4 regions of the Candidatus Pantoea symbiotica genome follow, and region 1 is predicted to be linked to each of the others. Evidence: predicted binding sites of a transcription regulator. Region 1 holds the regulator's gene; each other region holds the start of a gene.

What was found. The regulator Fur, encoded in region 1, represses iron uptake genes when iron is present. The targets are predictions, from matches to a motif close to ATAATAATGAGAACNACTATCAA.
Region 2: ACXIZX_RS22740 (TonB-dependent siderophore receptor) is a predicted target of Fur. The motif match lies at 2,330-2,352, and genes of this name have one in related genera.
Region 3: entS (enterobactin transporter EntS) is a predicted target of Fur. The motif match lies at 4,327-4,349, and genes of this name have one in related genera.
Region 4: fes (enterochelin esterase) is a predicted target of Fur. The motif match lies at 2,985-3,007, and genes of this name have one in related genera.

Annotation. Positions count from the first base shown of each region.
Region 1 is NZ_JBSZHR010000002.1:965,936-973,624, forward strand. It holds gene nagE (N-acetylglucosamine-specific PTS transporter subunit IIBC) at 1-741, shown strand, start outside; gene glnS (glutamine--tRNA ligase) at 894-2,561, shown strand; gene ACXIZX_RS05040 (hypothetical protein) at 2,797-3,192, shown strand; gene fur (ferric iron uptake transcriptional regulator) at 3,251-3,700, opposite strand; gene fldA (flavodoxin FldA) at 4,055-4,585, opposite strand; gene ybfE (LexA regulated protein) at 4,723-4,998, opposite strand; gene ybfF (esterase) at 5,166-5,930, opposite strand; gene seqA (replication initiation negative regulator SeqA) at 6,179-6,718, shown strand; gene pgm (phosphoglucomutase (alpha-D-glucose-1,6-bisphosphate-dependent)) at 6,743-7,689, shown strand, end outside.
Region 2 is NZ_JBSZHR010000003.1:409,802-417,490, reverse strand. It holds gene ACXIZX_RS22745 (ABC transporter substrate-binding protein) at 1-116, opposite strand, end outside; gene ACXIZX_RS22740 (TonB-dependent siderophore receptor) at 164-2,287, opposite strand; gene ACXIZX_RS22735 (MurR/RpiR family transcriptional regulator) at 2,693-3,604, shown strand; gene fetA (iron efflux ABC transporter ATP-binding subunit FetA) at 3,619-4,287, shown strand; gene fetB (iron efflux ABC transporter permease subunit FetB) at 4,274-5,035, shown strand; partial or broken gene ACXIZX_RS22720 (NADH:flavin oxidoreductase/NADH oxidase) at 5,055-5,237, shown strand; gene ACXIZX_RS22715 (hypothetical protein) at 5,327-5,602, opposite strand; gene ACXIZX_RS22710 (aldo/keto reductase) at 5,710-6,693, opposite strand; gene ACXIZX_RS22705 (NADH:flavin oxidoreductase/NADH oxidase) at 7,020-7,689, opposite strand, start outside.
Region 3 is NZ_JBSZHR010000002.1:278,807-286,495, reverse strand. It holds gene ACXIZX_RS01945 (amino acid adenylation domain-containing protein) at 1-1,478, shown strand, start outside; gene ACXIZX_RS01940 (ATP-binding cassette domain-containing protein) at 1,512-2,312, opposite strand; gene fepG (iron-enterobactin ABC transporter permease) at 2,309-3,292, opposite strand; gene fepD (Fe(3+)-siderophore ABC transporter permease) at 3,289-4,278, opposite strand; gene entS (enterobactin transporter EntS) at 4,420-5,670, shown strand; gene fepB (Fe2+-enterobactin ABC transporter substrate-binding protein) at 5,665-6,630, opposite strand; gene ACXIZX_RS01915 (isochorismate synthase) at 6,807-7,689, shown strand, end outside.
Region 4 is NZ_JBSZHR010000003.1:855,014-862,702, forward strand. It holds gene ACXIZX_RS24580 (amino acid adenylation domain-containing protein) at 1-1,182, opposite strand, end outside; gene ACXIZX_RS24585 (MbtH family protein) at 1,355-1,576, opposite strand; gene fes (enterochelin esterase) at 1,569-2,927, opposite strand; gene ACXIZX_RS24595 (TonB-dependent siderophore receptor) at 3,206-5,392, shown strand; gene ACXIZX_RS24600 (hypothetical protein) at 5,566-6,051, shown strand; gene ACXIZX_RS24605 (LysE family translocator) at 6,121-6,750, opposite strand; gene ACXIZX_RS24610 (PTS lactose/cellobiose transporter subunit IIA) at 6,844-7,155, opposite strand; gene ACXIZX_RS24615 (PTS sugar transporter subunit IIC) at 7,324-7,689, shown strand, end outside.

The DNA.
Region 1 (7,689 bases):
GAAAACCTGACCCACATCGATGCTTGTATCACTCGTCTGCGTCTGAACGTTAAAGACTCTGCGCAGGTTAATGAGGGTGTGGCTAAGCGTCTCGGTGCTTCCGGTGTGATTCGTCTGAACAAACAAAGCGTGCAGGTTATCGTCGGTACTCAGGCAGAAAGCATTGCGATGGCAATGAAAACTGTCCTGAGCAAAGGTCCGGTTGCGGCATCCGCTGCCGCGTCAACGGCTGCGCCTGCTGCTGAAGTAAAACCTCAGGCCGTGCTGAACAGTGAAAAAGCCGTCATTGCCACGCTGCTGGCGCCGGTCACCGGTGACATTGTTGCGCTGGAAAATGTGCCTGACGAAGCGTTCGCCAGCAAGGCAGTCGGTGATGGTCTGGCGATCAAACCAACCGATAAAACCGTGGTTGCGCCAACCGCCGGAACCGTGGTGAAGATCTTCAATACCAACCATGCGTTCTGCCTTGAAGCGGAAAACGGTGTCGAGATCGTAGTGCACATGGGTCTGGATACGGTGGCGCTGGAAGGTAAAGGCTTCACGCGTTTGGTTGAAGAGGGCGCAACGGTCACTGCAGGCCAGCCAATCCTGGAAATGGATTTGGACTTCCTCAATGCCAACGCCCGCTCGATGATCAGTCCGGTTGTGGTCAGCAACAGCGATGATTTCGCTGGTCTGAATTTACTGGCAACCGGTTCAGTGGTTGCAGGCCAAACCCCGCTGTACGAGGTTAAAGGCTAAGTCCTTGTGATTGAGCCAGAAGGCAGGAAGCGATTCCTGCCTTTTTTGTTTTAAAACGACCAACAAACGGTTGTTTCCCTCCTGCGCTTTGTGGATCATACTCCGTTACTTCGTGGTACAAATCACCCGTTATAGTTTTTGAGGATTTTGAGATGAGTGAGGCTGAAGCCCGCCCAACGAACTTTATTCGTCAGATCATCGACGAAGATTTGGCGAGCGGTAAGCACAGCAGTGTGCATACCCGTTTCCCGCCTGAGCCCAATGGTTATCTGCATATTGGCCATGCGAAATCTATCTGCCTGAACTTTGGTATCGCGCAAGACTACCAAGGTCAGTGCAATCTGCGTTTCGACGACACTAACCCAGTAAAAGAAGATCTGGAGTTTGTCGAATCCATTAAGCGTGATGTGCAATGGCTGGGCTTTGAGTGGAGCGGCAACATTCGTTACTCCTCAGACTACTTCGACCAACTGTTCAACTATGCGGTTGAGCTGATTAACAAAGGCCTGGCCTATGTTGATGAACTGTCAGCAGATGAGATCCGTGAATATCGCGGTTCCCTGACGGCGCCGGGCAAAAACAGTCCGTATCGCGATCGCAGCGTGGAAGAGAACTTAGCGCTGTTCCAGAAGATGCGCAATGGCGGTTTCGAAGAGGGCAAAGCCTGTCTGCGAGCCAAAATCGACATGGCGTCCAGTTTCATCGTGATGCGCGATCCAGTGCTGTATCGCATTAAGTTTGCCGATCACCATCAGACTGGCAGCAAGTGGTGCATCTATCCGATGTATGACTTCACCCATTGCATTTCGGATGCGATTGAAGGCATTACGCACTCTCTCTGTACGCTGGAGTTCCAGGACAACCGTCGTCTGTACGATTGGGTGCTGGATAACATCACTATTCCGGTGCATCCGCGTCAGTACGAATTCTCACGCCTGAATCTGGAATACGCGGTGATGTCGAAGCGTAAACTGACTCAGCTGGTGAGCGAGAAGGTTGTCGAAGGCTGGGACGATCCGCGCATGCTGACCGTCTCTGGTCTGCGTCGTCGTGGTTACAGCGCCGCTTCAATCCGTGAGTTCTGCCGCCGTATTGGTGTGACCAAACAGGACAATATCGTGGAGATGGCTTCACTGGAATCGTGCATTCGTGACGATCTCAATGAAAACGCACCGCGTGCGATGGCCGTAATGGATCCGCTGAAAGTGGTGATCGAGAACCTGCCTGCAGGTCACGAAGAGATCATCAGCATGCCGAATCATCCGAACAAACCGGAGATGGGCACGCGTGAAGTACCATTCAGCCGTGAAGTGTGGATCGATCGCGCGGACTTCCGTGAAGAAGCCAACAAGCAGTACAAACGTCTGGTGCTGGGTAAAGAAGTGCGTCTGCGTAATGCTTACGTGATCCGTGCCGAACGTGTGGCGAAGGATGATGAAGGCAATATCACCTGCATCTACTGTACCTGCGACGTTGATACGCTGAGCAAAGATCCAGCCGATGGCCGTAAAGTGAAAGGCGTCATCCATTGGGTTTCTGCAATTCACGCGCTGCCAGCGGAATTCCGCCTGTACGATCGTTTGTTCAGTGTGCCAAATCCGGGCGCGGCTGAGGATTTCCTCACCACCATCAACCCGAGTTCACTGGAAATCAAACAGGGCTTCGTTGAGCCAGGTTTGCGTGCAGCGGATCCAATGGCGCCATACCAGTTTGAGCGCGAAGGCTATTTCTGTGCTGATAGCGTCTATTCACAGCCATCCAAACTGGTGTTTAACCGCACCGTTGGTTTGCGTGATACCTGGGCAAAAATCGGCGATTAATACATTTTGTCGCTAGCACGATAAGATCATGAAAGGGCGAGCAATCGCCCTTTTTTATTGTCTCGATTTAACCAGATACGACCTTTTATGCTGCCCGCTGCAATTAGCCTTTAATTCCTTATTTGCGACTATTCTGACTTTAGCAAAATTAAACCATTTGCCAGTGTGAAAAACTTTTTTTCAGGTAGGCTATGCGCTCTCAGCCGTTGCTCTGCGGGTAATCAAAGGATAAAAAATGACAAGTCTCGCCCTGGAAGCCAAACATAGCGTGGTGGTTTTACATCAGCTTATCGAACGTATTTTCAATCAGGCAGAAGGCAGTGATGACAGCATTGATCTGTTCTTGTCGTACTTTCATCCCGACTTCAAAATGGTTACGCCTCAGGGTAAACAGCTTGATCTTAATGAGATGGAAACACTGTTTCGCCAGTTGCAGGGGCAGCGTGAAGGGATGCGAATTGCCACCAGTGAGCACGCCATCATTTCGCAGCAAAGCGACGAAGTCACAATTCAGTATCGTGAATTGCAGATGATGAATGGCACCAATCAAAGCCGCATTTCTCTGGCGGTACTGGATTGCAGTACCGCCATTCCGCGCTGGCGCTACTTGCAGGAAACGCTCGTTGCCTGATTTCAGATATAAAAAAACCGGCTTAAGCCGGTTTTTTTATACTGCATAGCACACTCAATTACTTATCGTGGAGCGTATCGTCTTCGCGGCAGTCTCCCAGAGCACAGTGACCATACAGGTACAGGCTGTGGTTGCTAAGCTTGATGCCGTGGCGAGTGGCAATTTCACGCTGACGCGTTTCGATTGATTCATCGCTGAATTCGATAACTTTGCCACAATCCAGGCAGATCAAGTGATCGTGGTGATGTTGCTGAGTCAGTTCGAAGACAGATTTGCCGCCTTCAAAGTTATGACGGGTTACGATGCCCGCGTCGTCAAACTGGTTAAGAACGCGATACACCGTTGCCAGACCAATCTCTTCGCCCATATCGATCAGGCGCTTATACAAATCTTCCGCACTGACGTGATGGGACTCGGGGCCGGGTCCCTGAAGCACTTCCAGAATTTTCAGTCTGGGTAGCGTGACTTTCAGGCCAGCCTTCTTCAATGCGGAGTTGTTGTCAGTCATGCGGATATTGTCCTGTTACTTTGCTAGTCACTTGCGGCGCAGGGGCCTTGAATGTTTAGGTCAACGCGCATTCTCATTTGCGTCTCATTATAGAACTCAAGCAGTGAAATGAAAACCAAGGCAACGTCCTTAATCACCAAAGGTTGTAAGGATAACGTCACTAACGTCTTCAGGACGCTTGGGTTTTGGATTCCATTTCACTCAGCCTCATTCTACTGCCAGAGGAATAAGCGGATGACCATTGCGGGTATTCTACAGATTTGCGGGGAAAAGTTAAAAAACCGTAGCTATTATTTTTATAGGAAATTCCGTTGCCCGATGTGAGGCAGCGCGCACATCGGACAGAGCAGGGAATTAAGCTTCAATAATCTCTTTCAGCTGCAGCTCGTCGAAGATCTGCTTCACCCACTTCTCAACACGTTCGTTGGTCAATTCTGGCTGACGATCTTCATCAATCGCCAGACCCAGGAAGTTTTTGTCATCGGCCAGGCCTTTAGAGGCTTCAAAGTGATAGCCTTCGGTTGGCCAGTGCCCAACAATCACCGCACCGTTTGGCTCGATGATGTCTCGGATGGTGCCCATCGCATCACAGAAGTACTCGGCGTAATCTTCCTGATCGCCACAACCAAACAGCGCTACCAGCTTGCCATTGAAATCAATCTCTTCCAGCGTCGGGAAAAAATCATCCCAGTCACACTGCGCTTCGCCGTAATACCAGGTTGGAATGCCCAGCAGCAGGATGTCGAATGCATCGAGATCCTCTTTGGTGCTCTTAGCAATGTCATGCACTTCGGCGACATCTTTACCCAGTTGTTTCTGGATCATCTTTGCAATGTTTTCAGTGTTGCCGGTATCGCTGCCGAAGAAAATGCCTACGATTGCCATGGGTTAGGTAACCTCTTGAATCCTGATTGTGAAAGTAAGTCAGTTGACTGCACAGTTATGCGAATAATAGCAGACCGGTAAAAAGTGCGGAACTTGTAAAGCCGTGACTTTGTGTTCCAGCGTGCGGTCTTCGCGCGTTACGACAGTTTGAGCTGTGCCAGCAGCATTTGTTCAATCAATTCGCTGCGACTAATGTTTTGCTGATCGGCCAGCGTGCTGAGCGCGTCAACCGCCTCGCTCGACATCTTCAGCTCAACACGACGCAGCCCACGCACTTTATCGCGCTTGAGCTGGTTGCGTTTGTTGATGCGTAACTGTTCATCACGCGTCAGCGGGCTGGTTTTCGGGCGACCAGGACGCCGCTCGTCTGCGAAGAGATCAAGCGTAGTGCGGTCTGTCTGTTCTTTTGCCATGGTTTGTAAAACTGAGTGGGCGCGAACGGCGGAAAGGCGCTGCGCGATTAAAACATTATCGGCCCGACCACGGCGAAAAAATATCCGTGGCAAATTTTTAGCGCGACATCATACTCCAGCGCCTTCCCTGACGCCAACCCTAAAGCGCAAGCGGCAAGCTTTTGCTTTTACAGGTTAAAAAACCGCCGAACGGCGCGTAACACCGCATCGGGTTTCTCGGCGTGCACCCAATGTCCAGCTCCGCTGATCACATGTGCATGCGCCTGCGGGAACTGACGCAGCAGCGCATCGCGATGCTGATTATCCAGATAAGGCGAATCGCCGCCGCGGATAAACAGTGCCGGATGCGGCCATGCAGGAATCGCTTCCCAGCCGGAGATGGTGCTGTAGTTATCCCACAACACCGGCACATTAAAGCGCCATTCGCCCTCGGCTAAAGACTTGAGGATGAACTGGATCACGCCTTCTTCATCAATATGCTGGCGCATTACCTCAGCGGCCTCACTGCGGCGCGTGACGCCTGCGGCGGTAACGGCGCGAATAGCGGCAAAAATTTCGTCGTGGCGGCGCGTTTGGTAATCAACGGGTGCGATATCGATCATCACCATTTTTTCGATGCGTTCCGGCGCGATGGCACTGAGCGCCATGGCGATTTTTCCGCCCATCGAATGGCCAATCACACCAGCGCGATCGATCTGATGCGCATCCAGCGTTTCGACAATGTCCTGCGCCATCACGTGATAATTCATCTCATCGCTACGTGCCGACAAGCCGTGGTTGCGCACATCAACCTGCAGCGTCGGACGTACGTCACGCACCCCACGCGCCAGCACGCCAAGGTTATCAAGGCTGCCAAAAAGACCATGGATTAACAGAATCGGCGTGGCATCGGGGGCAGATTGTTCAGTTTGCAGACGGGCGTTCAAAATCATGGCTAAAGTTCTTACGGTTGTGACCTTGGCTTAGGTTATCATGGATTCACCTGTCCAGCAGTCAGGCCGGTGGGCATTAGGGCATATTCCGACTTTTGCCCGGAAACGATGCCAACGCTATCGGCTGCCACGGATTTAACTTTATAATCCTTATGTTAGAACCCGCTCACGTTTTGCACGACTGGATTTTGCTAAGGCCGTTGCACTAATGCGTGGTTCTGTCATTTGCCAGAATCGTACGGAAAAAGATGAAAACGATTGAAGTTGACGAAGAACTCTACCGTTATATTGCCAGCCACACGCAGCACATTGGTGAAAGCGCCTCTGATATTTTGCGCCGCATGTTGAAGTTCACCGCCGGACAGAGCGCACCTGCTGCGCCCGCCGCTGGTGCATCAGTGAAAGAAGCGCAACCTGCCAGCCGCGAAGCGCGTCCTCAGGATCGCGTCCGCGCGGTACGTGAGCTGCTGCTCTCCGATGAATATGCCGAGCAGAATAAGGCGGTTAACCGCTTCATGTTGGTACTGTCAACGCTCTATCGTCTTGATCCGGCAGCGTTTGCTGAAGCGACTGCCTCGCTGCAGGGCCGTACCCGCGTCTATTTTGCGGGCGACGAGCACACGCTGCTGCAAAATGGCACCCATACCAAGCCGAAGCACGTTCCCGGCACACCGTACTGGGTGATCACGAATACCAATACAGGTCGCAAATGCAGCATGGTGGAACACATCATGCTGGCTATGCAGTTCCCACAGGAACTGACAGAGAAAGTTCGCGGCACCATTTAACTGAAGCGTCAGGGAGAAGCGCCAATGGCCAATCACCCCCGTGCCGGGCAACCTGCCCAGCAGAGCGATTTGATTAACGTTGCACAATTAACCTCGCAGTATTACGTCCTGAAGCCCGATGTGGCGAATCCGGATCATGCGGTGAAATTTGGCACTTCAGGCCACCGCGGCAGCGCGGGACGCCAAAGCTTCAACGAACAGCACATTTTGGCGATCGCGCAGGCGATTGCTGAAGAGCGCAAAAAGAATGGCATCACCGGTCCATGCTACGTCGGTAAAGACACGCATGCGCTGTCTGAGCCGGCGATTCTGTCCGTGCTGGAAGTGCTGGCCGCTAACGGCGTGGACGTGATTGTGCAGCAGGACAACGGCTATACGCCAACGCCTGCTATCTCTAACGCGATTCTTGAGCACAATAAACGCGGCGGCGCGCAGGCGGACGGCATCGTTATCACGCCTTCGCACAATCCACCGGAAGATGGCGGTATCAAATACAATCCGCCAAACGGTGGCCCGGCTGATACCAACGTCACCAAAGTGGTGGAAGATCGCGCTAACCAGCTGATCAAAGGCGAGCTGAAAGACGTGAAACGTCTGCCGCTGGATCAGGCATGGGCGAGCGGTCACATTGTTGAGCAGGATCTGATCCAGCCGTACGTTGCAGGTCTGGCGCAGGTGATTGACTTCGCCGCCATCCAGAAAGCCGGCCTGAAAATTGGCGTCGATCCATTAGGCGGTTCCGGTATTGCTTACTGGCAGCGCATCGCTGAGCACTACAAGTTGGATCTGACCATCGTTAACGATGCGGTCGACCAGACTTTCCGCTTCATGCATTTGGATAAAGATGGCGTGGTGCGTATGGACTGCTCATCTGAATGCGCGATGGCCGGTTTGCTGGCGTACAAAGACAAATTCGACCTGGCCTTTGGCAACGATCCTGATTACGACCGTCACGGCATCGTCACGCCTGC
Region 2 (7,689 bases), on a different contig from region 1:
ACCAGGCGCTGCGGATTATCCGGAACCTCTACTTTGCGGCCCAAACTGTCGGTGAGCATTTTGCCCTGAGCGGTCCAGGGCAGAAACAGCAGCAATGCCAGCAATATTCGTCTCATTATTCTGCTCTCTGATGGCTCCGCCCACGACGGCGGAGCGAATCATGTTAGAAATCGACTGACGCCTGCAGATACATCACGCGCGGCTCACCTTCAATTACGCGCAGATTACCGGCGCTGGATTCGTAATATTCACGGTTAAGCAGATTCTTCACGTTCAGCTTCAACTGCGTATGTTTACCGATCAGCTGGCTATCCCAGGCGATAAAGGCATCCGCCACGGTATAAGCCGGCATCACAAAGCTGTTTTCCGGATCGCCTGCCCGCGTACCGACATAACGCCCACCGCCGCCGAGGCGCAATTCACCCGGCAACCATGAGAAGCGCAGCGTGTGACTCAGATACAAACTGCCCATGTTGGTTGGGGCATTCACCAGGCGGTTGCCGACGTTGTCTGGGTTCACGTTGTCCGCCACGATTTCGGTTTTGTCGTAGCTGTAGTTGGCAATCAGATTCCAGTCCGGCGTAATTTCGCCGTTGATCTCCAGTTCAGCGCCGGTTGAGCGCGCTTTCGGGATATTACGCGTCACGCCGTTGATGAAAATCGACATATCGGTCTCATCAATGCGATACAGCGCCAGGGTTGCGGCCAGATTTGGCCCCACTTGCCACTTCGATCCCACTTCCCAGGTGCTGCCTTTTTCGGTGGATGCCACATCGCCGTTATCATCGGTTTGCGTCGAAGGCGTAAACGATTTGCTGTAGCTGCCATAAAGCGACACATCCGGTAAAACCTTATACACCACGCCTACTTGCGGCAGGAAGGCGTTACCGCGATCGTTGAGCGTTGTCTCTGGATTTATAAAGCCATTACTGGAAGTTTGCGTATAGCGTTGGAATCTGCCTCCCAAAACGGCAATCCATTTGTCGGTGAGATGGATGCTGTCTTTAGCAAATAGCGAACGGCTATACAGATTAGTGCGCAGGTTGCTGATGCTGTCGTTGTAGGTGCTGTCGCTGAGAATCGGTTCTTGACCGTAAACCGGATTGTACATATTGAAGCTGCGTGAAACGCTGCCGCGATAGGATCGCGCTTTGTAGGTTTCATTCTGCTCATAATCGACGCCTAGCAGCAGATCATGTTGCATACCCGCAAGGGTTGGCGACCCACTAATGTCCCAGGATACGTATTCGGTTTGATGGTTGAAACCACGGTTGGCATCGGCTCGACGTGAGACGATACCGGTGCTGGTGTTAATTGCAGTGGCGCGCACTTCGTTGCTGTCATAACGGCGCTGCATCCAGCCGTAATTGAGGTGCGTTTCCCATACGTCATCGAGGTTATAGCCGTAGCTCACGTTAAGGCGTTTGTTTTTGCCCCATGCATGGTTGGCATAGTCGTCCAGACGACGGTTATAAGGAATATCAACCGGTTTGCCGCCAATAAACGCCGTGCCACGGTCATAAGGCACGTCATATTTATACTCGACGTAACTGACGTTGAAATTGGCACGATCGCCGTACCAGCTTAGCGAAGGGGCCAGCAGCGTGTGTTCATTGACACCAAAATTGCGCCAGTAATCCTCGCGCTGGCGTTCAGCCACCATGCGGAAGGCGAAACCGTTGCCGAGCGGTCCGGTGACATCGACCATGCCGGTGCCGCCGCCGAAGCTGCTGGATTCACCGCTGATATGCGTATTCCATTGGTACTGCGGCTTTTTACTCACCAGATTGATGATGCCGCCGGGATTGAGAATGCCGTACAACAGCGATGATGATCCCTTCAGCACTTCGACATGATCGATGCTGGAATCCATGGTCAATCCCTGATTGCTGCGCACGCCATCAATGAAGATTGAACCATCGGTGTTGGATCCGAAACCGCGTTTAACGAAGCCGTCTTCGGTGCCGCCCAGCGTGTTGCCCTGCGTCACGCCGCTGACAAACTTCACTGCATCGTTGAGGCTGGTGACCTGATAATCCTTCATTACCTGCGGTGTCACCACGCTGATGGATTGCGGTGTTTCACTGCGCGGTGTCGCAGTGCGTAACGTGGCTGCCGCGTCATCCTGGTTGTAACTGCTGGTGGAAGAGGGATGTTCGGCCGTGACGGTTAAAGTTTGATCGGCTGCAGCGGCAGAAGCGCTATACAGCAAGGTCGAAGCCAGTAAAACCTGAGAGCCAGAGAGCGTATATTTTACCGCTGGTGAAAAACAACAAAGACACTTCATTAGTTTAAATCCGCATCAAAATAGGAATATTAAGAAGCGCAGATAGTAATGAGATTGATTTTCATTTACAACAAAATTGTGGCGCTAATTTAGCAGGTTATGGTTTTTTTAAATAATTAATGGGTTTGCATCAGATGTTGGAAGATTTATAATTTGCAATATGAAAATATAATGTAGCTATAAAATTCTTTTTTATTCATGTCATTATTGTTATTTTGTAGTAGTCGATGTAGTTTTATTGTCATTATTTTATTTTCACTACATTATTGTCTTGTCGGCAAAGGATATGGTTTCCTGACTTGGTTTTTAAATCTGTTCAATTATTTTAACTATTTAAGGTTTTCTTAATCCTCGCGCCAATAATAGGGTTTTTACGGCGCATTAATTTACAGGTGTTTATCTGCCGTGACCGATTCCACGCCAAAAACCAGTAAACGACCTTACGATCTCTACGGTGAACGTTTCCATGCCTGCAAGCATCAACTCACTCCACGTCTGTTAAAGGTTGCGCACTATATTCATCAGCATCGCAGTGCGGTGCTGGACAAAACCGCACTCGGCATTGCGATTGATACGCAAACCTCTGATGCCACTGTGATTCGCGCGATTCAGGCGCTGGGTTTCTCCGGGTATCGCGATCTCAAAATTGTCATTAGCGAATACCTTGGCGTCACACGGCGTTCCCCTGCGCGTGTAGCCTCAACGGTAAATGAACTGGCGCAGGACGCCAAAGGCAGCATCGATTTTGTGCTGGATAGTTATCGTATCAGCTGTGAAATGCTGGCGGCGCCCGCCAATCGTCAGGCGATTCAACAGGCGATTGATCTGCTGCAACAGGCTGAACGCGTAGCGATTTTTGGCATTGGCGCATCAGCGATTCTGGCGGATTACACCGCACGGTTGTTCAAACGCAATGGCACCTCGGCGTATGTGCTGAACCACACTGGCATTGCGCTGAGCGAACAGATTGCAGAAATGCGCCACGCGGATGTGCTGATCATGCTGGCGCAGAGCAGCGCGCACCCGGAAGGCATGGTTACGCTGGCGGAAGCACAGCGGCTGGGCATCAAGATTGTCCTGCTGACGGCGGCCACCGATTCGATTTTTGCCCAGCATGCCGATGTGATGATTGAAATTCCCCGTAGCCGTTCCGCCGACAAAATGCCGGTGCATGCTACGCCGATGATCTGCCTGGAGATTTTAGTGTTAGGATTGGCCGCTGCCGCACCGGTCGCCACCATGAACAGCATGAGCAAGCTGTATGAAATCAGTAACGCTTTGACGCGCCCCGGCGCGCGCAAATCCGGAACGCCTTAATTTTGGAAGAAAACATGACCACCGATTTTCCCTTGCTGGATGTGCAGGGCGTGACCTTTTCGCTGCAGGGGCGCACGCTGCTGGCGCCCGTTTCGCTGCAACTCAACGCGGGAGAAAGGCTGTTGCTGACCGGTCCTTCGGGCAGCGGTAAAAGCACCTTGCTGAAGATTCTCGCCTCGCTGCTTGAACCGAGCGGCGGGCAGATCCTGTTCGAAAACAACGATATTGCCAGCTTGAAAACCGAACATTATCGGCAACAGGTTTCCTACTGTTTCCAGACGCCGCAACTGTTCGGCGACACGATTTACGACAACCTGGCGCTGCCGTGGCACATCCGCCAGCAGAAACCGTCGCGCGAAAAGCTGGTCGCGTCACTTGCCGATGTGCATTTGGCTGCTGACATGCTCGATAAAAAAATCGAGCAGCTGTCGGGCGGCGAGAAACAGCGCGTAGGCTTGCTGCGCAACCTGCAATTTCTGCCGCAGGTGCTGCTGCTGGATGAAGTCACCAGCGCATTAGATGAAGAGAATAAAGTGATCATCAACGCATTGATTGATTCGCTGGTGCGCGAGAAGCATCTCGCCGTGATCGGCATCAGCCACGATGGGCAAGAGATTCGCGAGGCACAACAGGTGCTGAAACTTGAGGCACCAGAGAAGGGAAGCAACGATGAGCCAGCATAATATTACCGACAGCTCGCTATTACTCTCGCTGCTGCTGGTGGTGATTGCGCTGCTGATCAGCCAGAAAGAGAAGCTCGGCATGAGCAAAGACATCATCTGGAGCGTGTGTCGCGCCATTATCCAACTGGTGATCGTTGGCTATGTGCTCAAGTCGATCTTTGATCTGAATAATGATTGGCTCACCGTGCTGATGGTGCTGTTTATCTGCGTCAATGCGGCGCTCAATGCGCGCAAGCGCAGCCTCAATATCAGCAACGGTTTTGTCATCTCGTTTGTGGCGATTACCACCGGCACCACGCTGACTTTAACCATTCTGCTGCTTAGCGGTGCCATCGAGTTTATCCCGATGCAGGTGATCCCGATCTCCGGGATGATCGCTGGCAATGCGATGGTGGCGGTGGGCCTCTGTTTCAGCAATCTCAACCAACGCTTCAGCGATAACCGGCAAAAAATTCAGGAGATGCTGAGTCTGGGCGCACCGGTAAAAATGGCGTCGGCGCGCTTTATTCGCGACAGCATCCGCGCGGCGATGATTCCCACCGTTGATGGCGCCAAAACCGTGGGATTGGTGAGCTTGCCGGGCATGATGTCAGGGCTGATTTTTGCCGGTATCGATCCGGTAAAGGCGATTAAGTATCAGATTATGGTGACCTTTATGCTGATTGGCACGGCAAGTTTATCCACCATCATCGCCGCCTATTTAGCCTATCGTCGTCTGTATACCGCGCGGGCGCAGCTGAAGTTCTGACCTGAAATTTTACAGCGCAGCGATTGCCAATCAAACCATCGAAAAAGGTCAGCTGGATCTGGTGATGGTGGGGCGCGCGCACCTAAAAAACCCGAACTGGGCATATCAGGCCGCGCTGGCACTGGATAAGAGCGAACCTTCCTGGGTGCTGCCCGCGCCTTACGCGCACTGGCTGGAGCGCTATCGGGTGAGTGAGGCCTAAAACCCCATGTAACCAGGTGCGCATGAATGCGCACCCTACGAAACCCTTGTAGGGTCGCCATTCATGGCGACCGCTCCTCAGGACTGAGCTTACTTGTACGTTACCTCAATGATTTTAAGGTGGTTCACCGATTTAACGCTCACGGTTCCCAGTTGATACGGCAGCGTTTGTTGTGACTGATTGAGCGCAATCGTACGCACTTTATCAACACCTTGGCGCGTGCAGGTAACGGAAGTCCCTTGCTGTTGAGTGGTCGTGGTACAGGCCGGTTCAACAATCGCACCGCTAAAGTAGATCGTGCCACTCTCCGCCATAGCCGTTTGCAGCAGCATCAGGCCTGACAACAAAACCAAGACTTTACACATAGGCTATCCTCCAGAACGTCTAAAAGGATTTTCGTCCTCGTATGTTTAAACTTTAGAGGATAAGAAGCGGCTTAGGAAAAATCTTGGGTTTTAGGATTCAGGAAAGCTTAGGACGACGGCTGAACGATCTGCATTTGTTGTTTGTTCATCCGCCCACCGTAGACTTTCAGATCAGACAGGGCCTTATTCATTTCGCTTAATTCTGCTGGCGTAAATTGGATATTCACCGCGCTCAGATTTTCATGGAGATGATTGATGTTTCTGGTACCCGGAATCGGCACAATCCAGGGTTTCTGCGCCAGCAACCATGCCAGGGCAATCTGCGCGGACGTGGCATTTTTTTCCGCAGCGATTTTTCTTAGCAGATGCAAAAACGGCTGATTGGCTGCCAGATTTTCAGGTGAGAAGCGATCAAAGCCAGCCCGCAGATCTTTGCTCGCATCAAAATGGGATTGCGCGTTCAGTGTTCCGGTTAAATACCCCATTCCAACCGGTCCCCAGGGAACAAAGCCAATACCCAATGCTTCACAGGTTTGCAGAACGCCATTGTGTTCCGGATCGCGGTTCATTACCGAATACTCTGTCTGGACGGCCGTTACGGCCTGAACAGCATGGGCGCGGCGAATGGTTTCAGGGCTGGCTTCGGAAAGACCAAAATGGAGGATTTTTCCTTCGCTAATCAGATCTTTGATGGTGCCGGCGACGTCTTCTATCGGCACATTCGGATCAACCCGATGCTGATAATAGAGATCGATACGATCGGTTTTCAGTCGGCGAAGCGATTCTTCAACAACCTGACGAATATGCTGAGGCTGGCTGTTTAGTCCACCGTTTTTGATATCAAAGCCAAATTTACTGGCAATGATGACCTGATCACGAATCGGCGCTAATGCTTCTCCAACTAACTCTTCATTGGTATAGGGACCATACACTTCCGCCGTATCGAAGAACGTAACGCCCTTATCATGAGCTTCCCGCAGCGTGCGGATACCCTGCTGACGGTCGGCCGCCGGACCATAGTTGGCACTGATGCTCATGCAGCCTGCACCCAGTGCTGAAACGGTAAGATTACCGAGTTTGCGCGTTGACATAATCTCTCCTGCTTGCGATGAATCGTTATTGTTCTGTGCCCCGGAAGCGACAGATGTGGAGGCGCCCCACGATAGCGAGCTGACCGCCATACCCGCGCTTATTAACGCTGTCCGGGATATAAAACTGCGTCGACTGATTGTTTCAGGCGACCTTGAGAATGCCTCAGCCGAAGCGTCGAACTTGTCTAGTTTCATGGTGATCTCCAGAGGATGAATGACGTTAAGCAGCAGCGCATGAATGCGCACCCTACGAAAAACGCGCCAGTCCTTTGTAGGGTCGCCATTTATGGTGACCGAGAGAAGCTTACTGACGAGCATTAGGGAAATTATTGCGCCCAATTCTTCAGCCAGTACGCATAAGGCACTGGCAGCACTGACTCTGGTGAGCTGATGTTAAGTTCGCGTGCTGCATGGAAAACCCAGTGCGGATTGGCCAAAAGCGTGCGGGCAAAAAACACCAGATCAAGTTTTGCATCCTGGATAAAGTCGTTAGCATCGCTGGCTCTGGTGATCATCCAACTGGTTGCTACCGGAATTCCGCTTTCTCTGCGCACCCATTCAGCGTAGGGAACCATGAAATTTGGCCCCCAAGGTACCTGCTCGTCGGGCGTTGAGAGCGCCAACCCAACATCAATAAAGTCGATACCGGCTTTTTTCAGCCATCGAATGACTTCCAGAGATTCAGCAAAGCTGTGTTCAGGACAGGCATCAAATTCGATGACGCCGAGCCGAGCGGTGAGTGGCAGGTGTGCAGGCCAGACGGACTTTACGGCCTCAACAACATCAAGCATAAAGCGGGCGCGGTTCGCTAAAGAGCCGCCATAGTGATCTTCACGAAGGTTGGTTTTTGATGAAAGGAATGTTTGAGCCAGAAAGCCGTGGGCAAAATGCAGCTCAAGCCATTCAAATCCAGCTTCCGCCGCACGCCGCGCGGCCTCTCTGAAAGCATGAATGGTGTGCTTGATTTCCTCTAAAGACATCTCATGAGGAACGTAA
Region 3 (7,689 bases), 690 kb from region 1:
ATCTCTACTTAACCGGCGTGCAACTGGCGCATGGCTACCTTGGCCGTCCCGATCTCACCGCCAGCCGCTTTATCGCCGATCCTTTTGTGCCCGGCGAACGCATGTATCTTACCGGCGACGTAGCGCGCTGGCTGGATAACGGCGCGGTGGAATATCTCGGCCGCAGCGACGATCAGCTGAAGATTCGCGGTCAGCGCATCGAACTGAATGAAATCGATCATGTGCTCAGCGCGCAGCCCGGCATTGAACAGGCGGTCACACACGCGGTGGTACTCGGTGGCACAGCGGCGCAAGGTGATGCGCGCCAGCTGGTCGGCTACGTGATTGCAGAGCAGCCGGTTGATAGCGACGCGCTGCGTCAGGCGCTGGCGCAACGCTTGCCCGCGCATATGGTGCCGGTGGCAATTGTGCAGCTCGATGCCTTCCCGCTCAGCAGCAACGGCAAACTGGATCGTAAAGCGCTGCCGTTGCCGGAATCTGCTGGCGTCAGCGCTGGACGTGCCCCGCTCGCCGGGCTGGAAACCACCTTAGCCAATGCTTTCTGTCAGCTGCTGGCGCGTGAGGAAATCAGCGCGCAGGATGACTTTTTCGCCCTCGGCGGCCATTCGCTGCTGGCGATGCGCTTAGCGGCGCAGTTGCGCCGTGAACTGCAACAGCCGGTCTCGGTGGGGCAAATCATGGTGGCATCGACGGTGGAGAAACTGGCAACGCTGCTCAGTGATACGCAATCACATCAGCAAGCCGGTTTCGAAGCGGTGCTGCCGCTGCGTAAGAGCAACGGACCGACGCTGTTCTGTTTCCATCCGGCGTCGGGTTTTGCCTGGCAGTTCAGTATCCTGCAGCGTTATCTCGATCAACGCTGGTCGCTGGTGGGCATTCAGTCGCCGGATATCGACAGCCCGCTGAACCAAAGTGCACATCTGGATGAGGTGTGCGACGCCCATCTGCAAACCCTGCGCGAGGTGCAGCCGCACGGACCTTACTATTTCCTCGGCTATTCGCTGGGCGGAACTTTGGCACAAGGCATCGCCGCACGGCTGGAAGCGGCAGGTGAAGAAGTGGCGTTCCTTGGCCTGCTGGATACCTGGCCGCCGGAAACGCAAAACTGGGATGAGAAACGCGGCGAGAACGTGCTGGATCCGGCGGTGCTGGAAGAGGTGAATCGCGAGCGCGAGCAGTTTATCGCCGCGCAGCGTCATCAGGCCGGTGAAGAGATGCGTGCGATGTTCGATACCATCGAAGCCAACTACGCCAGCTCGGTGCGCCTGCTGGCAACGGCCCGCAGCGCCCGTTTCAACGGTCGCGCCACGCTGTTCCTCGCCGAGCAGACGCAGCAGCCTGGACAAGATACGCGCCGCGCCTGGGCGCCGTATGTCGGTGAACTGGAGGTGTGGCCGATGGATTGCGCTCACGTGGAGATCATTTCACCGCAGATGTTTGAGCAGATTGGGCCGTTGTTGCAGGAGTTATTGGGATAATTTGAAAGAAGGTCGCCATTCATGGCGACCTCCTCAATTACTCCCGCGCCCCAGCGGCACTATCATCGGCGTATGCGCCACCGGGTCTTCCACAATCACGCAGCGCAAACCGTACACCTGCTCGATCAACTCGGGCGTGACGATCTCCGACGGCTTCCCTTCGGCAACGATCTTGCCGTAACGCATCGCTATCAAATGCGTGGCATAGCGACAAGCGTGATTGAGATCGTGCAGCACCACTACCAGCGTACGACCATGCTGCTGATTAAGATCCTGCATCAATTCCAGCAGCTCAATTTGATGGGTGATATCCAGCCAGGTCGTCGGTTCATCCAGCAGCAGTAATGGCGTTTCCTGCGCCAAAACCATGGCAATCCACACGCGCTGGCGCTGACCGCCTGATAACGTATCCACCGACTGCTGCGCCAAATCGGCCACGCCGGTGGCGCGCATCGCGTTCTGCACCGCCGCTTCATCTTCCGCACGCCAGCGCCCAAACAGCGCCTGATGCGGATAGCGTCCGCGCGCCACCAGCTCGGTGACGCTAATGCCCGCTGGCGCGTTGGAACTTTGCGGCAGCAGGCCCAGACGCCGCGCCACCTCTTTAGTGGGATAGCTGGCAATGGCCGCGCCATCCAGCAACACCTCACCTTTCAGCGGCGTATGCAGGCGACTCAGCGTACGCAGCAGCGTCGATTTGCCGCAGGCGTTGGGGCCGATAATCACCGTCAGCTCACCTTGCGGAATCGCCACCGACAGATTCTCTGCCACCACCTTTTTGTCGTAGCCCAGCGTCAGGCTATCGCCGCGCAGACGTGAAGGGATCTCGGTCATTGGCGTCGCGCCTCCCGCACCAGTAAAGCAATCAGATAAAGTCCACCGAGGATGACGGTTATCACGCCAACCGGTAATTGATAAGGCAGGAACAGATGCTGTGCGGCGAAATCTGCGGCTATCAGCAGCAGCGCGCCGCACAACGCCGCCAGCGGCAAGGCACCTTTGACGCCGCCGCCGAGACGACGGGCGATCTGCGGTGCCAGCAGCGCGACAAACGAAATCGGCCCGACCAGCGCGGTAGACGCCGCCGTAAGCACCACGCCAATCAGCATCAGCCACATGCGGCTGCGCTCCACCGGCACACCGAGCGCGCAGGCGGTATCATCGCCCATCTCCAGCAAACGCATCCGCCGCGCCAGCAGCGCCATCAGCAGTAACGCCAGCAGCAGCACCGCAATCACCGGCGGCGTTTTCGCCCAGGTAATGCCGTTGAGCGATCCGGCGCTCCACAAGCCCGCACTCAACGCCGACTCCAGCGAGGCACTGATAATCAGCCATGAATTCAACGCCATTAGCAGCGCACGCACGCTGATGCCGACGATTATTAGCCGGAAGGTTTCCACGCCGTTGCGCCAGGCAAACAGATAGACCAGCGCCGCCGTGGCGATGCCGCCAATCAAGGCTGCGCCAGTCATCGCCGTGATGCTTTGATTGAACAGCACCAGCGCTACCAGCACGCCGCTGTAAGCGCCGGTGTTGAAGCCAAGAATGTCCGGGCTGCCGAGCGGATTGCGCAGCAGCGACTGGAAAATCGCGCCGCTGATGCCTAACGCCGCACCAATCAACAGCGCCATCAGCACGCGCGGCAAGCGCCACTCCAGCACGATCAGCTTGACGTTGCTGGCGCCCTGCCCGAGCAGAATTTGCCAGATCTGTTCACTGCTGATCTGCAATGCGCCGCGCGTCATCGCCAGCCAGGCCAGCAGAGCGCAGGCGCACAGCAGCCAAAGCGTATGAAGCCAGAGACGACGCGTCATATTGCACCCCGGCCCAATTTACGGCGCACCAGCACAATCAGCATCGGCGCACCGAGCATCGCCGTAACGATGGAAACCCGCAGCTCGCCCGCCACCAGCAGGCGGCCAAGAATATCGGCGGCGAGCAGCAGAATCGGCGTGACCAGCGCGGTCGCGGGCAGCATCCAGCGGTGATCGTTACCCACCAGCCAGCGGGCAAAGTGCGGCGTCATCAAACCAACAAAGGCTATCGGGCCGACCGCCGCTGTGGCTGCGCCGCACAGCAGCGCAATCGCCAATAGGCCAAGCAGTTGGGTGCGCGCCACTCGCGTACCGAGCGCGGTCGCCATGTCGCCGCCCATACTCAAACTGTTTAGCGCCTGCGACAGCGCAATGGCCACCATGCTGCCGATCAGCACCGCCGGGAACAGCGTGCGCAGCGTGGAGAAGTTGCGAATATCCAGCGAACCACTGTGCCAGAAGCGCAGATGATCGTAGATGTCAGGATTGAGCAGCGACAGGCCAGAAGTTAATCCATCCAGCACCGCGCCCAGTGCCACGCCGGCCAGCGTCAGACGCACCGGATTGACGCGCCCGCCGCCAATCGCGCCGGTCATCGCCACCAGCACGGAAGCCAACAGCGCGCCGCCAAAGGCGAAGCCGAGCCAATCTACCGGCGAGTCAGCACCGAACAGCGCAATGCCAATTACTACCGCGAAACCGGCTCCGGCGTTAACGCCAAGAATGCCGGGATCGGCCAGCGGATTACGCGTCAGGCTCTGCATTAATGCACCGGCGAGGCCGAGCGCCACGCCCGCCAGCAAACCGGCCAGCGTACGGGGCAGGCGCGCGTCACGCACAATGACGCACTCCGCGCTGTTACAGGAGGTGGTAAGCGAATGATAAACATCGGGAAGCGGTATTGATTTTGCCCCCAGCATTAAGCTGAGCGCGATGAGGAGCAAGAGCAGAATCCCTGAGCCTGCTAATGCACGAATCTGGCGCATAGCGTTCTAAACCTTCACTGTTCAACGTCGTCGCATGCGCGATGTAACTTGATAATGGTTATCGTTATTACTCGCGTTTAGCTATGTTACCATGACTCGCCTCGCGGACGATGAGGAAAATTGGTGCAATAAGGCGAACACATGAACAAATCTTCCCACTTTATCGATCTCTCACTGCTGAAAACCCATCCGGCTTTTCGCGCGGTGTTTATCGCGCGTTTTATCTCGATTGTCGCACTCGGCATGCTCGCCGTGGCGGTGCCGGTGCAGATCCAGCACATGACAAATTCACCGCTGCTGGTGGGATTGGCGGTGACGCTGGCCGCTGCGGGCATGTTTATCGGCCTGCTCACCGGCGGCGTATTGGCGGATCGCCATGAACGCAAAAAGCTGATTCTGTTTGCCCGATCCACCTGCGGCTTAGGTTTTATCGCGCTCGCCATCAATGCCGCGCTACCGGAACCCTCTTTGATCGCGGTTTATCTGCTTGGTTTCTGGGATGGCTTTTTCGGCGCCATTGGCGTGACCGCGCTGCTGGCGGCGACACCCGCGCTGGTCGGCAGGGAAAACATTATGCAGGCGGGCGCGATCACCATGTTGACGGTGCGCTTCGGCTCGATTTTATCGCCGGCGATTGCCGGTCTGGTGATTGCGCATGGCGGCGTAACCTGGAACTACGCCCTCGCCGCCTTCGGCACTTTGCTTACCGTGTTAACGCTGCTGAAGTTGCCGACCTTGCCGCCTCCGCCGCAGCCGCGTGAACATCCGCTGAAATCCCTCGCCGCGGGCGTGCAGTTTCTTTTCGCCAGCCCGATTGTCGGCATGGTGGCGCTGATTGGCGCATTAGTGACGCTGGCCAGCGCGGTGCGCGTGCTCTATCCATCCCTCGCGCCGCATTGGTCCGTAAGCGCGGACCAGCTTGGCCTGATGTACGCCGCCGTACCGCTCGGAGCGGCGATCGGCGCATTCACTAGCGGTAAGCTTAAACACGCCGCGCGTCCCGGACAGCTGGTGCTCGGCAGCGCGATTGCGGCGTTTATCGCGCTGGGTTTGTTTAGTCTGATGCCGAACCTGCCGCTGGCATTAGCCTGTTTAGTCGCCTTCGGTTACTTCAGCGCCATCAACAGCCTGGTGCAGTACGCGATGATTCAGGCATTAACGCCGGATCATCTGTTAGGCCGTATCAACGGCTTGTGGACCGCGCAGAACGTGACCGGCGATGCGATTGGTGCGGCGGTGATTGGTGCGATGGGTTCATGGTTGCTGCCACCGCAGGCCGCCGCCGTGTTTGGCTTTGCGGCGGCGCTGCTGGGCATATTGATGTGGTTGGTGATGGGCCGTTTACGTCGTTACCATCCGCCAGCGCCAGAGCTGGCGGAACAGGCATCATGATTTAACGAACAGCTTTTCCAGACGCGCCAGCAGATTGCTGGCGCTGTAGTAATCGAGACGGAACGAATCGACGCCCAGCTCGTACACCTGCTTGTTCTGCACGGCAGCGTTTTGCGCGAGGAACGGATTGCCTAGCACCGACTGGGTGGTTTTATCGTCAGCGGCAAACAGCAGGAAAGTTTTCCCAGTCAGGCCGCTGGCAACGCTTTCGCCCGATAGCTGAATGATGTCTTTGCGTTGTCCCATGCTGTGCCCCTGCTCAACCGTCGCCGGTGGCGCTGCCAGGGTAAAGCCAAGTTGTTCCAGCAGCTTGCCCTGCGCCGAGGCTGCGGTCCACAGATTGACCGCGCGCCCGCCGCCATTCCACACCATAGCGGAAACCGGCTGCGGTGGCAGCGTGATGGCTTTTTTAAGCGCTGCTTCGCGATCGTCGAAAGCTTTAATGCGCTGCGCCGCCTGCGCTTCGTGACCGGAGGCCTTGCCTAACAGCGTCACAACATCCTGCCAGCTTTTGTCGTCGTAATTGACCACCAACGTCGGTGCAATAGCCGAGAATTGTTCGGCGAGCTTGATGGCAGAATCGTTGCCGGTAGCGCTGACGATGATCAGATCCGGCGCTTGCGCAGCAACCGCTTCGGCATTCGGTTCACCGATGTACAGACGTTGAAGATGCTGCTTTTTGGCAACATCGCTCCACTGACGGAAGAAACCCTGATCGTCAGCCAGGCGACTGTTCGGCGCGGTCGCGCCGGATGCGATGATTGGCGCATCAATAGCCAGCAGCGAGCCAGTTAGCGTGACGCTGGTCGAGACAATGCGCTGCGGCGCGTGATTGAGGATGATCGATCCGTTGGCGCCCTGCACGGTGCGCGGCCAACCTTGTTCGGCATGGGCGATGCTGGTGAAAGTCTGGAAAACACATATAAGGGCTGCAATGCCCCAAAAACCGCATTTATTCATAAGTTTTGGTCCACTTTTTAGCATATTGCCCTGCTTAGCGTCAGCGCCTGATTACGTTTAAACGCAGCTGAAATCCCGCGAATGGATTGACACCTTTGCCCAATCGACGTAGGTTACAGGCCCATAATAAAAATGATAATCATTCTTAATAATCTTATCATTTATAGGTGAAAATTATGGTGGAATCTTCCACGTTTGAAAATGCCTGGCTGAAGGATTATTCCGCGCTAAGCCGTGGTTTCCTCTTTACCTCGCCGTGGCGTAGTTTGGCAACGCAAGGATGCTATACCACCATTACCGCGCCGGTAGCAGATGCCGCGTCGCTGGACGGTGATTTCCAACAACAGCTGCGTCAGCATTTTGCGACGGCGAAAAAACAGGGCATCGACAATCCGATTCTGGTCGGTGCGATCCCGTTTGACGTCAGCCAGCCGGCTGCGCTGTTTATTCCTGAGACCTATCAGACGTTTAACCGCGCCGACCTGCAAAACGCGCTGCCGCAAAACGTCAGCGATCTGCCGCAGGTGCGTCGCCGCGCAGCGATACCGGACCACGACGTGTTTACCACCATGGTGGCCGATGCGGTGGCGGCCACGCAGCGCGGCGATCTGGATAAAGTGGTGCTGTCGCGTCTGATGGATATCGTCACCGAACAGCCGGTTGATACCGCCGCACTGATGCAGCGCGTGATTGCGCAGAACCCCAACAGCTACCATTTCCATCTGCCGCTGCCGCAAGGCGGTGCGCTGATTGGCGCCAGTCCGGAGCTGATGCTGCGCAAACAGGGGCGCGATTTTAGCTCTTGTCCGCTGGCGGGTTCGGCGCGGCGCAATCACGACGATGCCCAACAGGATCGTGCTGCAGGCGATACGCTGATGGATTCCGGTAAAGATCGTCATGAGCACAAACTGGTGACCGATGCGATGCGCGACACCTTGCAGCCGCGCAGCCGTTTGCTGTCGGTTCCAACCATTCCATCGCTGATCACCACCGCCACTTTGTGGCATCTCGCCACGCAAATTGACGGTGAAGTGCAGGATGAGCGCGAAAATGCGCTGT
Region 4 (7,689 bases), on a different contig from region 1:
CAGCGTGAGCTGCAATGCGCCATCGCGGAAGCCGACTTCAAACTCCAGATCGTCCACCGGGCCCATCGCCAGCGTGTGCGTTGGGGTAGGCTGGCCGTCGAATTGCAGATCGTCATGGTAAACCTTGACGTTAATCACCGGGCCATACAGCGCCTGGCTGCTGCCGACCAGGCCGAGATCGCGGCGCAGCTGTTCTGCTTCATAACGTTGATGGCGACGCGCTTTGCGGATTTCGCCCTGCACCTGCTGCACCAGCATCGGCAAGGTCATCTCATCGCTGACGGTGAAAATCAGCGGCAACACATTGACGACCGGGCCGAGGGTGGAAATTGCCGCCGAACCCATGCGGCGCATAAACGGGAAGCCAATCGACAAACGCTGGTTGTTGCTGAAGCGGGCCAGATAGGCCACCAACAGCGCACTGACGATATCGCCTTCACTGCTGTCGGCCAGTTGTTGCTGCTGACGCAGCGTGGCCAGTTGCGGCAGCGTCACCTGACAGCTGATCGGGCGATCGCCGCGATCGCTCACATTTTCGCTGGACAGCGTCAGGGTTTCTGGCAGATCCGCCGCATAGCTTTGCCAGTGGCTGGCGGAGCGGGCAAAAGCAGGCGAATCCTGCCACTGCTGAATCTCTTCAATCACCGTGGTGAACGGTGTAAACGGCGAGGGCGCGGGCGTTGCTCCGGCGCAAAGGGCGGCGTAAATCGCCGCGACGCGTTGGGTCAGCGCTTCAAAACTGAAGCCATCCACCAGTAAATGGTGATAGCGCTGATACCACAACCAGCTACCGTCGCCGATACGCATCAGCGCGTGACGATAGAGCGGTTTGTCGCCGTCGGCGGGCAGTTCTGCGGCGAGATCCGCCTGCATCAGTTTGTGTGCCTGTCTGGTGGCACCGGCGCGCTGGCTGAAATCATGCCATTCCGGTGCGACCGGCGCTTGCGCACCAAACCACTGCGCCGGATTGCCATGCTCATCCAGGCCGAAGCGCGCCTGCACGGTATCGGCTTCCGCCATCGCTTGCTGTATAGCGCTGTCCAGCGCCGCGCGATTGATGTCGCCGTGCACCACGCTGTAGTGCGCCACGGTAAATTGATTGCGCTGCTGCGCAATGCTGTCAGCGATCCAGATGCCGGGCTGCGCCGCGACTAAAGGATAAGGTTGGTTGAACGTTGCCAAGAGACAATTCCTGTCTAATTCCCGTCATCCTTCAAGCTGCAGCTGCGTTGGCTACATGCGTTCACCCCAGTCACTTACTTCAGTAAGCTCCTGGGGATTCGCGCACTTGCCGCCTTGCTGCAACTCGAATGATTTTGGGAATAAATTATTGAAAGAAAATAAGGAAATATAATTAAGCTGCGGTAGACGACGTCTGTTGCGTCGCTGGCCGCATGTCGTGCCAGTTTGCTTCGATAAACTCAATGGCGGCGCTGCGCGTTAGCGGTCCCGCTACGTTGTGCCAGCCGGCCGGAACCGGGGCAAAAGCCGGCCACAGGCTGTATTGCTGACGCGCGTTGAGCAGCACCAGAAAATCGAGCGCGTCGTTATCAAACGGATTCTGTTGTTCAGACATGGTTATTACCTTCAGAAGGTGAGGTTGTGGGGAGAAAATCGGCCAGCAGCCAGCGGCAGCCGTCGATCAGACCGCCACGCCAGCACAACGCATCGTGCCCTCCGGCGAAGCGGCGAAAATGTAATGCATGGCCTGCGGCTTGCAGCGCCGGGACGATCTGCTGGTTGACGTACACCATGTCTTCCTCGCGATCGCCCACTTCCTGGAAAATCTTCAGCGTGCCCGGCGGTAACTCGCCCTGTTGCAGCCGCTCTAACAGCAAACCGGGCGCGTGCTGTTCGCGGTTGGCGTAGTCGCGGATGTATTGCAGATGCGGCCACCAGAAGGAGCCGGATTGCGTGAGAATGCGGCCAAAACGCTGCGGCCAGTGCAAACCGGCATACAGCGCGGCGAGTCCGCCGTAGCTTTGCCCAGCCACCAGCGTGCGGTCGGCGTCGCCGCTGAACGAAGCGTGCTGGCGCACCAGCGGTAACAGTTCCTGCTGCACTGCCTGCCAGAAGGTTTCATTGCACGGCAATTCGGCTTCGCGGTGTTGGCTGTCGATGACATCGATAAACAGCCAGCAGGCGGGCGGCAGTTCGCCATCGGCGGTGACCTGATCAAGCGCGCTGAAAATTGGTTGGCCGTACACCCAGTTTTGTCCGTCGAGCAGGATCGCCAGCGGACGCTGTTCGGGTTGAGCGGTTGTGCCGGTGCTATAGAGCCAAACGTTGCGGGTGACGTTGAGCAACGCGCTGTGCCACTGCAAGGTTTGCAGCGTATCCGGCCAGGTTTCCGCCATGCCAGCATCCAGCGCGCGCCAGGCGGATTGATCCGGTGCATCCGGCATGTGCGCGTTGCTCAGAGCAAAACGGCGGCTGCTGAGAAACGGCGGCGTGGGATTGAATTTGTCGGGGATTGCCAGCGGCATCAGCGAAATCCACCACTTGCGCTGTAGCGCGCGACAGGCGGCATCATCGCCACAAAACAGCGGCGGTAACTGCTGCGCGGTGGCGGGGATCAGGCTGTAACTGCCGCGCCAGTCGGACTCAATGGCGGTCGACCAATGCCAGACGTTGCTGTCGCCGACGCGCACCAGACTTTCTGGCGCTTCGCTGTGGTGATCGGTGACGCCGTTAATATCGACGTAAACCCGTTCAGTGGAAGAAAGTGCGGAATGCCCTTCGGGATCGCGCCAGAAGAAGTGCATGGTCGTTTGACCGCTTTCGTCACGCTCAACCAGCGGCGTACCAACCGCATAAAGCCGCTGCCACCAGCCTTCGCTACCCAAATCGGCCTGCTGTAACCATTGCGCAACTGTCCCGGTGGGCAACCATGTCTGCGTCGTTTTTTCTGCGCTTGTTAGAAACATCCTGCAACCCATCTCCACATTTTGTTCACTGTCTTTACTTAACCAAAGCTAATGCAAATGCTATTGATAACGATTTACATTTGCAATATGATTTTTCGCGCCTAATAAACCTTCGGATTTTCAGTGGATTATTTTGTGAAGGACGTCACGCAGGGAGATTAGGACCGTAAATAACGCAAGAGAGTAATATTTCAATCCGTTACAGCCATTGTCGTTGGGCGAGGGCGACTGAACGGATTATTTCATCTACAAGGCAGTTTGAAATAGAGATGGCAACTATGTCCGTTAAAGCAAGAAATTCAGCAATACCTGCTGTGGCACGTCAGTTCAGACTCAATCCTCTATACCTTTCTCTGGCCTCAATTCTGTTGCTGGCACCGGCTGCCTTCAGCGTGGCCGCCGAAGAGACCATTACCGTAAACGCCGACACGCGTGAAAGCGTGACCTCGCCGCTGCAGGGTTATGTAGCGAAAGAGAGTGCGGCGGGCACCAAAACGTCCACGCCGCTGCGCAAAACCCCGCAATCTATTTCGGTGATTACCCGTGAGCAGATGGACGATCAGGCTGCATCCTCCGTTGCAGATGCGCTGAGCTATAGCAGCGGCGTGCTGACCAACTATCGCGGTAACTCCAACCGTAACGATGAAATCATCGCGCGCGGTTTCCGCTATGCGCCGAAATTCCTCGATGGCCTGAGCTACGGTTTATCCGGCCAGGCGGGCGCAGCGGGGCAGGTTGATCCCTGGTTGCTGGAGCGCGTAGAGATGATCCACGGCCCAGCTTCTGTGCTGTACGGCCAGGTGAATCCAGGCGGCATCGTGGCGATGACCAGCAAGCGCCCAACCGCGCAGAGCATTCATAAAGTGCAGCTCAGCACCGGCAACCAGCATTTGGGTGAAGCGGCGTTTGATTTCGGCGGTAAGCTGAACGATGACAACACGCTGTTCTACCGTCTGAACGGTATTGCCAGCACCAAACATGAGTTCGTGAAGGACAATAAACAGCAGCGCATGGCGATTGCGCCAGCGATTACCTGGCTGCCGAACGCGGATACCAGCTTTACGCTGCTGACCATGTACCAGAACGAGCCGAAAGCAGGTTACCGTAACTTCCTGCCGGCCAGCGGTACGCTGAAAGAGAGCAGCGCGGGCTTTATTCCTTACGATTTCAACGTCAGCGATCCGAGCTTCAACGAAGCCAAGCGCGAACAGACGTCGATCGGCTATATCTTCGAGCACAATCTCAACGACAACCTGAGCTTCACGCAGAATCTGCGCTACAGCAACATGGACGAATCGTACAAATATCTGGTGTATACCTTTGATGCCGATAACGATCATTCGATCAACCGTCGTCCGCAGCATGACAAGATCAAGTCGAAAGAGTTGGGCCTTGATAACCAGCTGAAAGCCATCTTTGAAACCGGCAACATCGCGCACACCGTGCTCGGCGGGCTGGATTACAAGTGGAGCGATGTGGATAACAAACTGTGGCGCGACAGCGGCGATCAATACATCCTCGACTGGGCCAACCCAACGCGTATTAGCATCAATGAAAGCGATTTGACGTTGACTACCAGCACGCGCAAGAAGCTCGATCAGGTGGGCGTTTACTTGCAGGATCAGCTGGAGTGGAATCAGTGGAACCTGCTGCTGTCTGGACGTCACGACTGGAGCGAAGTGCGCACTCAGGATCGCACCGACAACAGCCAAACCCAGCAGAATGACGACAAGTTCACCGGCCGTGCGGGTCTGTTGTATGCCTTCGATAACGGCATTTCACCGTACGTCAGCTACAGCACCTCGTTCGAGCCAAACCTCAACAGCGGCGCGCCAGGCAGCGATCCGTTCAAACCGACTACCGGCGAACAGACCGAAGTGGGCGTGAAGTATCAGCCGGTTGGTTGGGATGCGGTGTTCACCGTGTCGGCGTTTGATATCACGCAGAAAAATATCACTGCGTATAACAGCGTGACCGGCTACAACGAGCAGATTGGTAAAGTGCGTTCGAAAGGTATCGAAACCGAAGCGCACGCGCAGATTACGCCCGAGATCAAACTGTTAGCGGCCTATACCTATACCGATGCGGTGACCAAAGAGAGCAGCATTACTCAGCGTATCGGCCACTCACCGTCGAGCATTCCGCGTCATGCGGCGTCGGCGTGGGGCAGCTACACCTTCCTCGATGGCGTGCTGAGTGGCTTTACGCTGGGCAGCGGCGTGCGTTACACCGGCACCGCGCCAGCGGACGAAATTGGCGTCGACAAAGTACCGCATTACACCTTGTATGATGCGATGGCCAAGTATGAGCTGGGCGAAGCGGCGAATTCGCTGCGCGGTACCACGTTGCAATTGAACGTCAACAATATCGCGGATAAGCATTACGTGGCGTCATGCAGTAACGAAAGCGCCTGCTTCTACGGCAGCGGTCGCACCATCGTAGCGTCCGTCAGCTACAGCTGGTAATTCCCACAGGCGGCCTGCGTGGCCGCCGTTTCGTTTTGCATTCCGTGCGGCTCGCTTTCCACTAAGACACTTCTTAGCCGGTTTTCGGAAAATACTGTATTTGTGTGACTGTCATCACTCTGCAAGGCGCGTTAAAATGAACGCTTCTCATTTAGCAGGGGTTTTTCGTCACGATGTTATCGCGCTTCACTTTAGCCACTTTGATGGCAACAATCATGCTTACCGGCTGCGCCCGCCTTGCCGCCGTAACGGGTACATCACATGACAGCACTGCGACTGCGGATGCTTCCGCCGCTCAGCCTGCAACCGGCGCGCCAATCGACAGCAACGATTCACCTTCACCGTTCGAAACCGGCCCAACGGTGATCAACATTTCGCATGTGGTGACGCGTACCGATGACGGATCTTCTATTTATGTGACGGTAGATGGTCAGGATGCGGGTCTGCTGAAGAAGGGTGAGAAGAGAGAGATTCGTGTTTCGCCAGGTAAACACCAGATTGGTGGTTACGTGCAGACGCTATTTGGTTTTGGCAAAGTGACCATCGCCTCGGTGGATGTCACCACCGATGCGAACAGCCCGAAAAACGTGGTTTACTCTGTGACGCGCCAGAAGCCCGCGTTCAGCGAAACCGACGCCACGCCGCCGAATAATTCGTGATGTTTGAGTGCGCATATATGTGCACCAGCAAGGTTTTGTAGGGTCGCCATTCATGGCGACCTTCCCACATTAACTCCGGCTAAACACCAGCTTCAACCCGGCAACCGTAAAGCAACAAGCCAGCAGCGCATCCAGCCCACGACGGATGCGGCGATAAAATGCTGCCATCACCGCAGTGGAAAACAACACCGCATAACCGCCAAACACCAGCATGCAAATCGCCGCGCAGCCTGCAATTATCATTGGCAAAGTGGATGCCGCCGCACCCGGTTTTAACGCCACCGACATAATCGCCACCCACGTCAAAATCGCTTTAGGATTGCCGACGTGCATCAAAATGCCCTGACGAAACATTTTGCCAAAGTGCGCTTTTGCACTTCCCGGCGCGAATTCGCTGGCATCTGGCTTACGCAATGCCGATTTCCCTGCCTTAAATGCCAGCCACAACAGATACAATCCGCCGCCAATTTTCAGCACAATCAGCAGTTGTGCGAAAGTGGCCAACACGGTGAGAACGCCGCAGGCTGCCAGCAGCGCCCACATCATCGAACCGCCAATCACGCCGCTGGCTAATGCCAGCGCCGCGCCGCGTCCCTGTTTCATCGCCGTACCCATAATCGCCATATTGCTAGGACCGGGACTGGCGGTGGCGACGAAATAGGTGGTGTAGATCAGAATCAATTCATGTGACAGCGCCATAGGTTCCTCTGCGATGGCGGAAGGGAACTCACGTTATATCGCCTGAAGCTGGATTCTTCCAGAATGGATTAAATATTCATCCTTGCTGCACCCTTACTTCCCGTGCAGCTCCTTCCGTAACAGCACCAACTCGCCCGCCAGATCGCGGCACAGCATCGCCGTCATCAGATGATCCTGCGCATGCACCAAAATCAGCGTAACCGGCACTTTGCCGCAGCCTTCATCGGCGCCAATCAATGCGGTCTGGATTTTATGCGCCGCTTTGGCGGCCTCATCTGACGCCGCCAAAGCCTCATCGGCACCTTGCCAGTCGGCTTTGCGCGCCTGCTGGATTGCCATCATGGCTTGCGATCGCGCCTCACCGGCATTAATCAGCAACTCCATCATCGTTTGTTCAAAATCCATATCCGCCTCACTTATTGGTATGCCAAATTGGTGATTACGATGCTACCGGAATACCAAAAAAGAGTTCCGCGAGCATGATCACAGAAATTAAGTGCGAATATCGCCATTTTGGTATGCCACGAACCATCACGCTGATGCATAACACCTAAAACCGCTGAGGGTTGACCAATGTCTCTACAGGAACGTCTTATCGATTCGCTGGGTAGCTTTGCCACGCGATTCAACAGCTACCGCTACATCATGGCGATCAAAGCCTCGTTCATCACGCTGATGCCGGTGATCATCGTCGGGGCGTTTTCGGTGCTGATTTCCAACATGGTGCTGGATCCGAAAAATGGCCTCGCCAGCTTCTCTGCGCTGTCGTTTCTCGCCGATTTAAAACCGATCACCAGCAGCATTAACTACGCCACGCTGAGCTTTCTGAATATCGGCGCGGTGTTTCTGATTGGTATCGAGCTGGGTCGCATCAACGGCATAAAAACGCTGTTTCCTGGCCTGCTGGCGATCATCTGCTTTATCTCGGTGACGCCCACC